DNA from 3 places in the Coralliovum pocilloporae genome. Region 1 is predicted to be linked to each of the others. Evidence: riboswitches for the same ligand, from Rfam matches in the RefSeq annotation. Region 1 holds a riboswitch; each other region holds the start of a gene.
The links. A riboswitch is a leader RNA that binds a small molecule or an ion and turns the genes downstream of it on or off. The one in region 1 is predicted to bind cobalamin.
Positions count from the first base shown of each region.

Region 2: it holds a riboswitch for cobalamin, as region 1 does, so the genes downstream of both, RA157_RS02980 (aromatic ring-hydroxylating oxygenase subunit alpha) here and RA157_RS08920 (DUF4198 domain-containing protein) in region 1, are expected to answer to the same signal.
Region 3: it holds a riboswitch for cobalamin, as region 1 does, so the genes downstream of both, RA157_RS12975 (ABC transporter ATP-binding protein) here and RA157_RS08920 (DUF4198 domain-containing protein) in region 1, are expected to answer to the same signal.

Region 1 covers NZ_CP132542.1:1,916,540-1,919,812, reverse strand. Annotated here, with positions in the region: gene RA157_RS08925 (hypothetical protein) at 79-393, opposite strand; cobalamin riboswitch at 532-755, opposite strand; cobalamin riboswitch at 851-1,041, shown strand; gene RA157_RS08920 (DUF4198 domain-containing protein) at 1,200-1,991, shown strand; gene cbiM (cobalt transporter CbiM) at 2,122-2,748, shown strand; gene RA157_RS08910 (NikL family nickel/cobalt ECF transporter subunit) at 2,745-3,273, shown strand, end outside.
Region 2 covers NZ_CP132542.1:628,241-631,513, reverse strand. Annotated here, with positions in the region: gene RA157_RS02985 (FAD-binding oxidoreductase) at 1-182, opposite strand, end outside; gene RA157_RS02980 (aromatic ring-hydroxylating oxygenase subunit alpha) at 188-1,423, opposite strand; cobalamin riboswitch at 1,529-1,723, opposite strand; gene RA157_RS02975 (5-oxoprolinase subunit B family protein) at 1,890-2,651, shown strand; gene RA157_RS02970 (5-oxoprolinase subunit C family protein) at 2,648-3,273, shown strand, end outside.
Region 3 covers NZ_CP132542.1:2,830,070-2,833,342, reverse strand. Annotated here, with positions in the region: gene RA157_RS12980 (ABC transporter substrate-binding protein) at 1-584, opposite strand, end outside; gene RA157_RS12975 (ABC transporter ATP-binding protein) at 589-1,410, opposite strand; cobalamin riboswitch at 1,517-1,734, opposite strand; gene chrA (chromate efflux transporter) at 1,787-3,064, opposite strand; gene RA157_RS12965 (chromate resistance protein ChrB domain-containing protein) at 3,061-3,273, opposite strand, start outside.

The sequences.
Region 1 (3,273 bases):
TCCCTCAAACACAAAAACGGGAGCGCCATGCACTCCCGTTTTCAGATTGGAGTCTTGCCCCCAAAATACTCCACACTCTCAGTTCATAAGAGCTCGTCGCTCTGCAGGCTGCGATGTGGCGCGCCAGTCGAGCGGCATACTGGCCACCTGCTCCATGAGCTCGGCAACTGGCCCGGACGCGTCAGGACCGGCTTCTTTCAGAAGTGCCCGCGCCGCTTCTACAGGATTGACGTGATCAGGCAGACTTGCCAGCCAGAGCCCCAGCGCCAGACCGGCCTGGTCTGACCGGCCATAATGCGTCCGCTCTCTTCTCTCTCTGCGGGAGGATCTGGCTGATCGTCTCCGCATGCCGGTCATTCGGCCATTTATGGAATTCAGGTCTGTCGCGTCCATACCAGTATCCTTTCGTACAGGCTCCAGCCTGCTGTGGTATGTTCGCGGGGAGTTGTCAGATGGACGCCGGATGGCCTGAGCCACCAAATCGCCCCTGCAATCGCCCTCCGCGATTCGGTAGCCAAGGCACACCATCAGGCATGCCGGTTTCATCAGGCTGGTTTCCGGACTGAAGAGCGGTCAGATGACATCTGAACCTGCGTAACACCTTCCCAGGACAGACATCCCAGTGGCCTTGGTTACGCGCAACTCTATCACCGTTGCGGGGGCAGTGCCGGACTTAGCATACGCATCACCGGCTTCCCAATTATCTGCGACACATCTTGTGGGTGAATCGCAGCACCTAACGTACTCATCATCACGAGGTTTCATGCAGATTGCAATCCGCAATCATCCGAATGGGGAAAATTTGTCATAACCGTGGCATATCTGAATTGCGCTTACGGCAATCCAGTGCTACATCCCGTCGCTGACGGTTCCGTAGATTAATAGGGAATGTGGTGCGGCCTCCGGCCAAATCCTCAGCTGCCCCCGCAACTGTAAGCGACTACGACGGTTCATAAAGCCACTGGACAGATCTTTGTCCGGGAAGGCGAACCGCTCGCATGACCCGCAAGCCAGGAGACCTGCCGTCAACCGATGATCGCGACCAAATGCGGGCGTTCATCGATGGTGTCCCGACGCCGGGGTGAGCGTCAGGTCTAAAGGCGGCATTGCCTGACACCAGTCGTATGCGTCTTTGGCCTTTGAAGTCCCCGAGCGTCTCCATTGTTTTCCGCTCCCTCGTGAGCTCATGGAGACCTTACATGTTGAAGAAAATCCTGGCGGCCACAACCGCCGTACTTATCGCAGGCACAGTGTCTGCTGCAGCCCATTTCCAGCTTGTCTACACACCGGAAGTCAATCTCGAAAAAGCTGGCGACGTTCCGTTCAAGCTCATCTTCTGGCATCCGTATGAAGCAGGCCATGTGATGGATATGGGCCAGCCGGAAGCCTTTTTTGTCATCCACAAAGGCAAGAAGACCGACCTTCTGGGCGCTGTTAAGCCGATCTCCTTCAAGGGCCCGACCAATGATGCCGCTGCTTTTGAAGCATCTGCCAAGGTCAAGCGCAACGGCGACTATATCTTCGTCGTCGAGCCGGCTCCCTATTATGAAGGCAGCGAAGACATCTACATTCAGCAGATCACAAAAAGCTTTGTGAACAAGGGCGGTGTGCCGACTGACTGGAATTCTGCCCTCGGCCTTAAGACCGAAATCGTGCCGCTTGTAAAGCCAACCAACATTCTTGCCGGTTCCACCTTTACCGGTCAGGTTCTGGCAGACGGCAAGCCGGTCGCCAATGCCGAGCTCGAAATCGAGTACATGGCTGCTGAGCCGGATATGGAAACCAATGCGGCCAAACCGGCAACAGTTACGCCTCCTCCGGGCGGTGCCGTTGCTCTTGTGACCGACGAAAACGGCATGTTCTCCTTCGGCGTTCCAAAAGCCGGTTTCTGGGGCTTTGCCGCTCTTGGCTCTGGTCCTGTCAAGGAACATGAAGGCAAGGAACTTTCCCAGGATGCAGTTATCTGGATCCGCGCCTACGATATGGAATAGAGCCTAGGGTCAAGACTCATTGCTCATGCCCATTCTGTTCATCTGGGACGTACAGAATGGGCAGAAACAAGAGCGCCGGACGAAAAAATGACTATCGCGGAATGGACGTAAACAATGAGTTTTGACCCTAATGCATATCGTTGACGGAGCACTTTCAACAGAAGTCCTGATCGGGGGCGGTATCATCACCGCCGCCGGCCTGGCACTTGGGCTCCGAAAGCTTGATATGGAGCGCATTCCGGCTACGGGCATTCTGAGCGCCACATTCTTTGTGGCGTCTCTTGTGCATGTGCCGCTTGGTCCGTCCAGCGTGCACCTGATCATGAACGGCATGGCAGGTGTTATTCTCGGTTGGGCCGCCTTTCCCGCGCTTTTTGTGGGCCTTCTGCTACAGGCCGTGTTCTTCGGATTTGGCGGCGTTACCGTTCTCGGCGTCAATGCAGCCAATATTGCGTTGTCAGCAGTTATTGCAGCTGCAATCTGCCGCCGTGGCATCTCCTCTCCCAATCTGAAGATTGCCATGATCTCAGGCGGTATTGCAGGGGCGCTGGCCATCGGGCTGACAGCCCTGTTTGTCGGTATCAGTCTGGCTTTTTCCGGTGAAGAGCTGATTCCTGCAGCCAAGCTTGCTTTCTTCGCCCATATTCCCGTAATGATTATCGAGGGTCTTTTGACCGGTGCAGCTATTCTTCTGGTCCGCAAGGTCAAGCCGGAACTTCTGTCGGCCTCCATTCCAACTGCGGGGCGATCCTCATGACACTCTTTCAGTTTTTTGCACGCCTGGCCCTGGTCGCCTGCTTCTCCCTTTCCATGCTCACACCTGCCCTGGCCCATAAAGTCATTATCGGGCTTTACGCGGAAGGAGATCATATCGAAGGGGAAGTCGGCTTTTCCAACGGAGATATGGCGAAGAATGTGCTCGTCGAGGTTTTTGATTCGTCCGGAAAGAAACTGGGCGAAACCAAAACCGATGATGAAGGCATTTTCATTTTCAAACCGACAATCCGGATTGACCATGTCTTTACATCCAATCTCGGACAGGGGCATGTGGCCAATGGCACGCTGACTGTTGATGAAATGCCGGAAAGCCTGAAGGCGGGATCTACCCCCCAACAGCAAGCCTCCACCACATCAGGCCCTGCAACAACAGAAACTGGCGAACCTAATAATTCCGCCTCAGCAGCCGTGAACAAGGAAGAGCTGGAAGCAGCGATTGCCAAGGCTGTTGCAAAGGGTGTCAGGCCCTTGCGCAAGGAACTGCAGAGTTTCCAGGACAAGCTGG
Region 2 (3,273 bases), 1.3 Mb from region 1:
ACGGGCAGTTCAAGGGTCAGGAATTGCCCCGGCTGATAACGGAACCAGGCACCGGATGGTGCCCGGAACGTGAACGTTGCCGTATCTTCAGTTTCGCGAACCACAAGAGTGCACTCAAGGGCTTCGTCGTCCGACCAGATGGCGGAATCGTCCAGGGTTTCGAAATGTTGATGAAGACCCATTTCGCCTACTCCGCAGCCGCTACATTCAGTCTTCTCATGCCGGAGAGAAGACGCTCGCAGTACCAGTCAATGAACTGGATAACACCGCTTTCCTGGGTTGGAGAGTACGGGCCGGGCTCATAAGCCGGTGAATTGATGCCGCGCTGGTTGTCCTCAACCACGCGACGATCTTCATTATTGGTGGCTATCCAGACTTCTGTCAGGCGTTTCAGGTCATAATCGACACCTTCCACCGCATCCTTGTGCACAAGCCATTTGGTGGTGACCTCTGTTGTGGTCGGGGAAAGCGGGGTGACGCGGAAGACGATGGAGTGATCCGGCAGGAAGTGATTCCAGGTGGTCGGGTAGTTGAACTTCAACAACGCACCCGCATCATTGAACGGAACAGAACCCAGTTTTTTGCTGACGGCTATCTTGCCATCCATCGTGTAGCTTTCCGCCTTCTCCTTCAATGGCATTCTGGCAAGCCGGTAGCGCCCGTCTGCGCTCAGATGGAACCCGGAGGCCAGTCCGGCCTGTTCACAGCGGTCAAAATGTGCCTGAAGGTGAGGAGGTGTTGTGCCGCCCTCGATGCCGGTAACCGCTGGATCATCAGGGAATGTGCGGCAGAGTGCGGGATGGTTTCCACCGCAATGGTAGCATTCGCGGTTGTTTTCCCAGACCAGTTTCCAGTTGCCATTCTCGACGATGGAGCTTTCATAAGCGACCTTGGCATTGCCGAGGTCATGATGCCGGAGATAAGGCCGGGCCAGCTCTGCAAATCGATCGAAGTCCGGGGCATGGTTGGCGAGGCAGATGTAAACAAGGCCTTCCAGCTCGCGACAATGGACAGGTTTCAGACCATGCTTGCTGGCGTCAAAATCAGGACCCATGTCTCGCGCCCAGAGAAGTGAGCCGTCAAGTTCGTAGGTCCACTGATGATAAGGGCAGACCAGTTTTGGCGTATTGCCCTTTTTAGCGGTGCAGACGGCCGATCCGCGGTGGCGGCAGGCATTGTGGAAGGCCCGAATGACCTGATCCTGACCGCGAACGATGATGACGGAGTAGGCACCGACCTGATGGGTCACATAACTGCCAGGCTTTGCCAGTTCACATGCGGGGATCGCAAACAGCCAGTCCTTGTAGAAGATCTCGGACATGTCATAGTCGAAGATGGACTGATCTGTGTAGAAAGGCTGCTCAAGCGAGTGAGCGGACTTGCGATTAAGCAAGTGCATGAAAATATCGGATTGCTGATACATGATCGACCTGATTTTCTGCCGCTACCCCGCGGCAATACAGGCAGGCGAAAGTGAGGGCGCACCGGAAAGACAGGCCGGATCCACGCCGTTCACCGCCACCCGCGGTTGACGTTGACAAACAAGGCTGGTTTCCGGACTTGGACGGGGTCTCGCGACCGACATGGCACCTTCCCGGATTTCCTCAAACCCAGTGGTTTTTGCCACGTTCTGCCCGTCCTTACCGTTGCGGGGGCAGTGCCGGATTTTCACCGGCTTCCCAATTCTCCGCCCGCAGGCGGCACCTTGATTTTCCGGACGTTAGACCGATTCAAAACTGTATCTGACGACAAAAACGACATGATTTAAAATAGAACAGACACCATGTTTCCGACTGTGTTGTGAACCGCTTGGTTTAAATCCGGTCTTCACAAACCGGCTCGACCATGTACAAATCGGAACCTGTTTTCTGTTTGAAAGAGTGTTCGTTTTGACGCTGTCGTCTTCTGTCTCTGAACCACAATATCCGTTGATCCGATCGGTCGGTGAGGCGGCGGTGACCGTTGAGTTTGGTGACAGGCTTGATGAGCGTTGCAACACGGCGGCCATCGTGTTTGATGCGGCCTTGCGGACGATGGCCCTGCCACAGATCCTGGAAACAGCACCTACCAATCGATCTGTGCTGATCCGGTTTGATCCGCTTGACCTGGCTCCACAGACCCTGCGTGGACTTCTTTCAGATTTGCTGTCTGACCGGGACTGGTATGCATCTGAGTTGCCGGAGGGGCGAAGTCTCTGGCGTATTCCAGTAAAATATGGCGATGAGGAAGGGCCAGACCTTGAGGATGTGGCCGCTCTTCTGGGTGTTGAGGCAGAAGACGTGATACATCAGCATTCTGCGGACCGCTTGCGGGTAAACATGATCGGCTTTTCACCGGGATTGGCCTATTGCGGAGCTTTGCCGGAGCCATGGGACTTTGCCCGGCTTGATCATGTCAAACCGGAAGAGCCGGTTGGGTCGATTTGTGTTGCTGTTCGGCAGACCGTTATTTTCCCTATAGCCATGCCAACAGGCTGGCGGCGGATCGGGCTGACACCATTCCGCAATTTTGATCTCCAGCGTGATCCGGTTTTCCTGATGGAACCCGGTGATGAAGTGGCATTCAAGCCAATCTGCAAAGATGAGTTTGAGGATCTGATGACGCGTGTTCTGTCCGGCGAAAGCGTAGTGGAGCGGGAGGTGCTGTCGTGAACCCTGTTCTCCGCGTTTTGTCCGCCGGGCCTGCTGTCAGTGTGCAGGACCTGGGGCGTCCCGGCTATCAACGTTATGGCGTGACCGAAGGCGGGGTGGTTGATGCCTTCGCCTATCGGGAAGGTTCAGCCCTTCTGGGGCAGGCATCAGAGCTTGCAGTGCTTGAGTTTTATGGCCTTGGTGGTCGTTTCCAGGCGGAGTATGGAGCTGTCGATGTGGCGCTGACGGGGGCATGCTTTCGAGCCTCCGTTGATGGCACACCTGTTGTCTGGCGTTCGGCATTCCGGCTTGAAGAGGGGCAGGTGCTCGATATCGGTGGCGCGTCCGGTGGTGCTTATGGTTATCTGTCTGTGGCTGGCGGTTTTGATGTGCCGATGGCCATGGGCGCGCGTGCGACCCATGTAAAGGCGGGGTTTGGCGGGTATCAGGGGCGGATGCTTCAGGCGGGCGATTGCCTGAAGATTGGTGATGGTCCTGCACGATCGAAGCTTGGGGAAGCCCTGCCGGAACCCGGGTATTTCGGACGGTCTGTCATTCGCATTCTCTGGGGTGCGCAGGCGCATTATTATTCAGAGGATGAGCGGGCCCGGTTTCTGGCCACCGAGTTTCAGGTTTCCTCCAA
Region 3 (3,273 bases), 910 kb from region 1:
CGCTTGCGACCCTCAGCAGGCACAGCGTCTTTCAAGGCCGCCAGTTCTTCCTTCCAACCCTTGACCAGAGCTTCCGCTTCATCGGCCTTGTCAAACACCTTGCCAAGCCGCAGGACATCACCAAACAGCAGGTCCATTGAGGCAGCTGGACGTGTTTTGTCCAGGTGGATACAGCTCTCGGACAAGACCATGGTCTTGATGTTGTGTCCTTTCAGAATATCCGGCGTCACATCTCCACCCGGCTTCATGCCGTAATACCAGCCGGCAAAGAACAGATCCGGAGATGCGCCCAGGAGATTTTCCAGAGACGGATATTTCGGGGCAAGTTCCGGTATGTCCCCGCGTTTCTTCTCGAAATCGGCGCTGGTCTTGTACCAGCCGGAAATGCCGGTCACGCCGACCATCTTGTCCTGCAGGCCGAGCGCGAATGCCATCTCGCTCATATTGATATCGTGAACCACCAGCCGTTCAGGCGTGGTCTCGAATGTGAGTGGCTGACCGCAATTATCAACCGTTACAGGCTCGGCCTGCACGGCTGTGGCCATGAGCAATGCAGAAAGAGCTGCACCGTAAAATCTGATCATCAGTCTATCCTTTGGTTTGAATACAGGTGTTGGAACGCTCTCGAGAGGCTTCAGCCTTCCCAAGATCAAGTGTCGGGAGAAAACCTCGCCCATCCGGATGCGCCAACCGGAGCAGGTCCACGTCAAAAACCTGCCGCACATTCGGTGTGGAGAGCGTTTCAGACGGGGAGCCAAGATCGATCAGCCGGCCGCCATCAAGCAGAGCAACCTTGTCGGCAAAACTATCGATCAGGGTCAGGTCATGGAGTGCAGCAATAACCGCCATGCCGAACCCTGAAACAAGGTTCAGAATGTCGCCACGAGCCCTTGGATCAAGGTGGTTGGTCGGCTCGTCCAGAACCAGCAGGTCCGGTTTCTGACAAAGTGCGCGGGCTATCTTTGCCTTCTGGCGTTCGCCCCCGGAAATCCGGTCCATGCGCTTGTCCGCAAGTGACCCAAGGCCGAGTGCATCCAATATGGCATGCATGCCTTCCGCAGTTTCTGCCTGGCTGAGCTGATCCTGTCGGGCGCGGGTTCCCAGCCCTACATATTGCGTGACAGACAGGCGTCCATCTGGATCATCCGCCTGCCCCACATAGGCAATCTGCCGGGCCCGCTCTTCAAAGCTGAGCGTCTGCAGGCTGCGGCCATTCAGCCTGATTTCTCCGTTATCCGGGCTCAACAGGCCGCAGATGGTCCGGAGCAATGTGGTTTTGCCTGCGCCATTCGGACCGACCACAGCGAGCCGTACGCCATGGCTGACCCCAAAGCTCACGTCAGACAGCAAAGCGTCGCCCCGCTCGGAGTGAACGGTGACAGCATCAAGTTCCAGGAAAGATGATCCCATCTGCCTTGTGCTCCGCGATCCGGCGGCGGCAGGTCAAAAGGCAGATTGATCGGGTGACATTGAGATGTGCCATCCGGAGCCCCTTAACCGGACTTCCCCGCCCGGGTTGAGTGAATTCCTGATGGCAGGTCTCCTGACTCGCGGATTACAGCGCTCCCGACCCTTCCCGGCCTGTTTCAGGCCAGTGGTTTTGCCGGGTTTGCTCCTCGCTCACAGTTGCGGGGGCAGCTACGGATTAGGCACCTGATGGTTAAGCCTCACCGTATTCCCTTTTCATTCCGGAAATATGCTCGATTCCCGAAAACCATCGGTTGATGAATAACCCCGTTCAGGAGGTGGAGCAAGATGAAATCATCCCGTTTATCCAAGCACCTGCTCAGACGAGCGAAAGGCTGGCCAGCACGAGTGAAAGCCCTCCGCAGGCGCAGAGGGTGAGAAGGACACTCCGACGGAGGCTTAGCAGCAGCACCATAGCCAGCGCGATGAAGATAAGAACAGCATCATTGAAGCTGCCGAGCTCAGGCCGCAACAGGGTCAGGACAGCCAGACGCTCTGTTGTCACAGTTTCAAACAGCACGTGGATTGCAAACCATATGGACAGATTGAGAATGACGCCAACCACTGCCGCCGAAATGGATGCAAGCGCGGCCCGCAATCGGGGTTTTGATGTGAGCCAGGCAATATAAGGGGCACCCGCAAAGACCCAGAGGAAACAGGGTGCAAATGTTGCCCAGAGCGTTACCCCTGCCCCCAGAACTCCGGCCCATAGACTAACATCGCCCTCAGCCCGTGCTGCTGCCAGAAACCCGACGAACTCTGTCACCAGTATCAAAGGCCCCGGTGTGGTTTCCGCAAGACCGAGTCCGTCAATCATCTCTGTCGTGCTCAGCCAGCCATGGTTCTGCACCGCGTCCTGCGCCATATAGGCCAGAACCGCATAGGCCCCGCCGAAGGTCACCGTTGCAAGCTTGGAGAAAAACAGGCCGAGCTCAGTGAGAATGGGCAAACCGGTTACCGGCTCAACCAAAGCCAGCGGCACCATCCAGATGGCGAGCCAGACCAGAATAGTGGCACAGGTTCTGGACAAGGGGATATGAGGTCGGTCAATCACCGTCCTCTCACCCGCCTGTGCCGTGACAAAGCCGAGACAGCCTGCCGCCAGAATGATGACAGGAAACGGAATTCCGAGAAAGAACAGCGCCACAAAGGAAAGCCCGGCGGTCCACCAGTGCAGCCGCGATGTCAGGCTGCGCCTGGCAATCCGCCAGAGTGCGTCAAACACGATCACCAGAACGGCGGCCTTCACTCCGAGAAACAGGGCTTCAAGAGATGGTGTGTTGCCGAAGGTTACATAGAAGCCCGCAAAAGCCAGAACCACCAGCGCCCCCGGTAGAACAAACAGTAACCCGGCCACCAGACCACCCAGAACTCCGTGTTGCCGCCATCCCGCGTACGTCACCAGCTGCATGGCCTCCGGCCCCGGCAGCAACATGCAGAAAGACAGAGCATTCAGGTAATCCTGCTCACTCAGCCATTTCCGCTCTTCCACGACCATCCGGTGAACCAGGGCAATCTGAGCTGCAGGCCCGCCGAAAGACAGAACCCCGATCTGCCACCAGACCCGGAAGGCTTCATAAAAACCCGGGCGGGTCATGGCTTGCTTCCTGGTGCGGGCCAATCATGACCTTCATCCATACCATCCCGGGCCCAGCGATAGAGCGCATCATAGAGCAACATGCCTGCATCAAGCTGCATCATGTCATCTCGCACCATACGCGACAGACCGACTGATAAGGCCAGCAGCCCTGCCGCCTGTGGTGCGAGATCATGTCGATTGGTATCAGCACCGCGAATGACAACGGC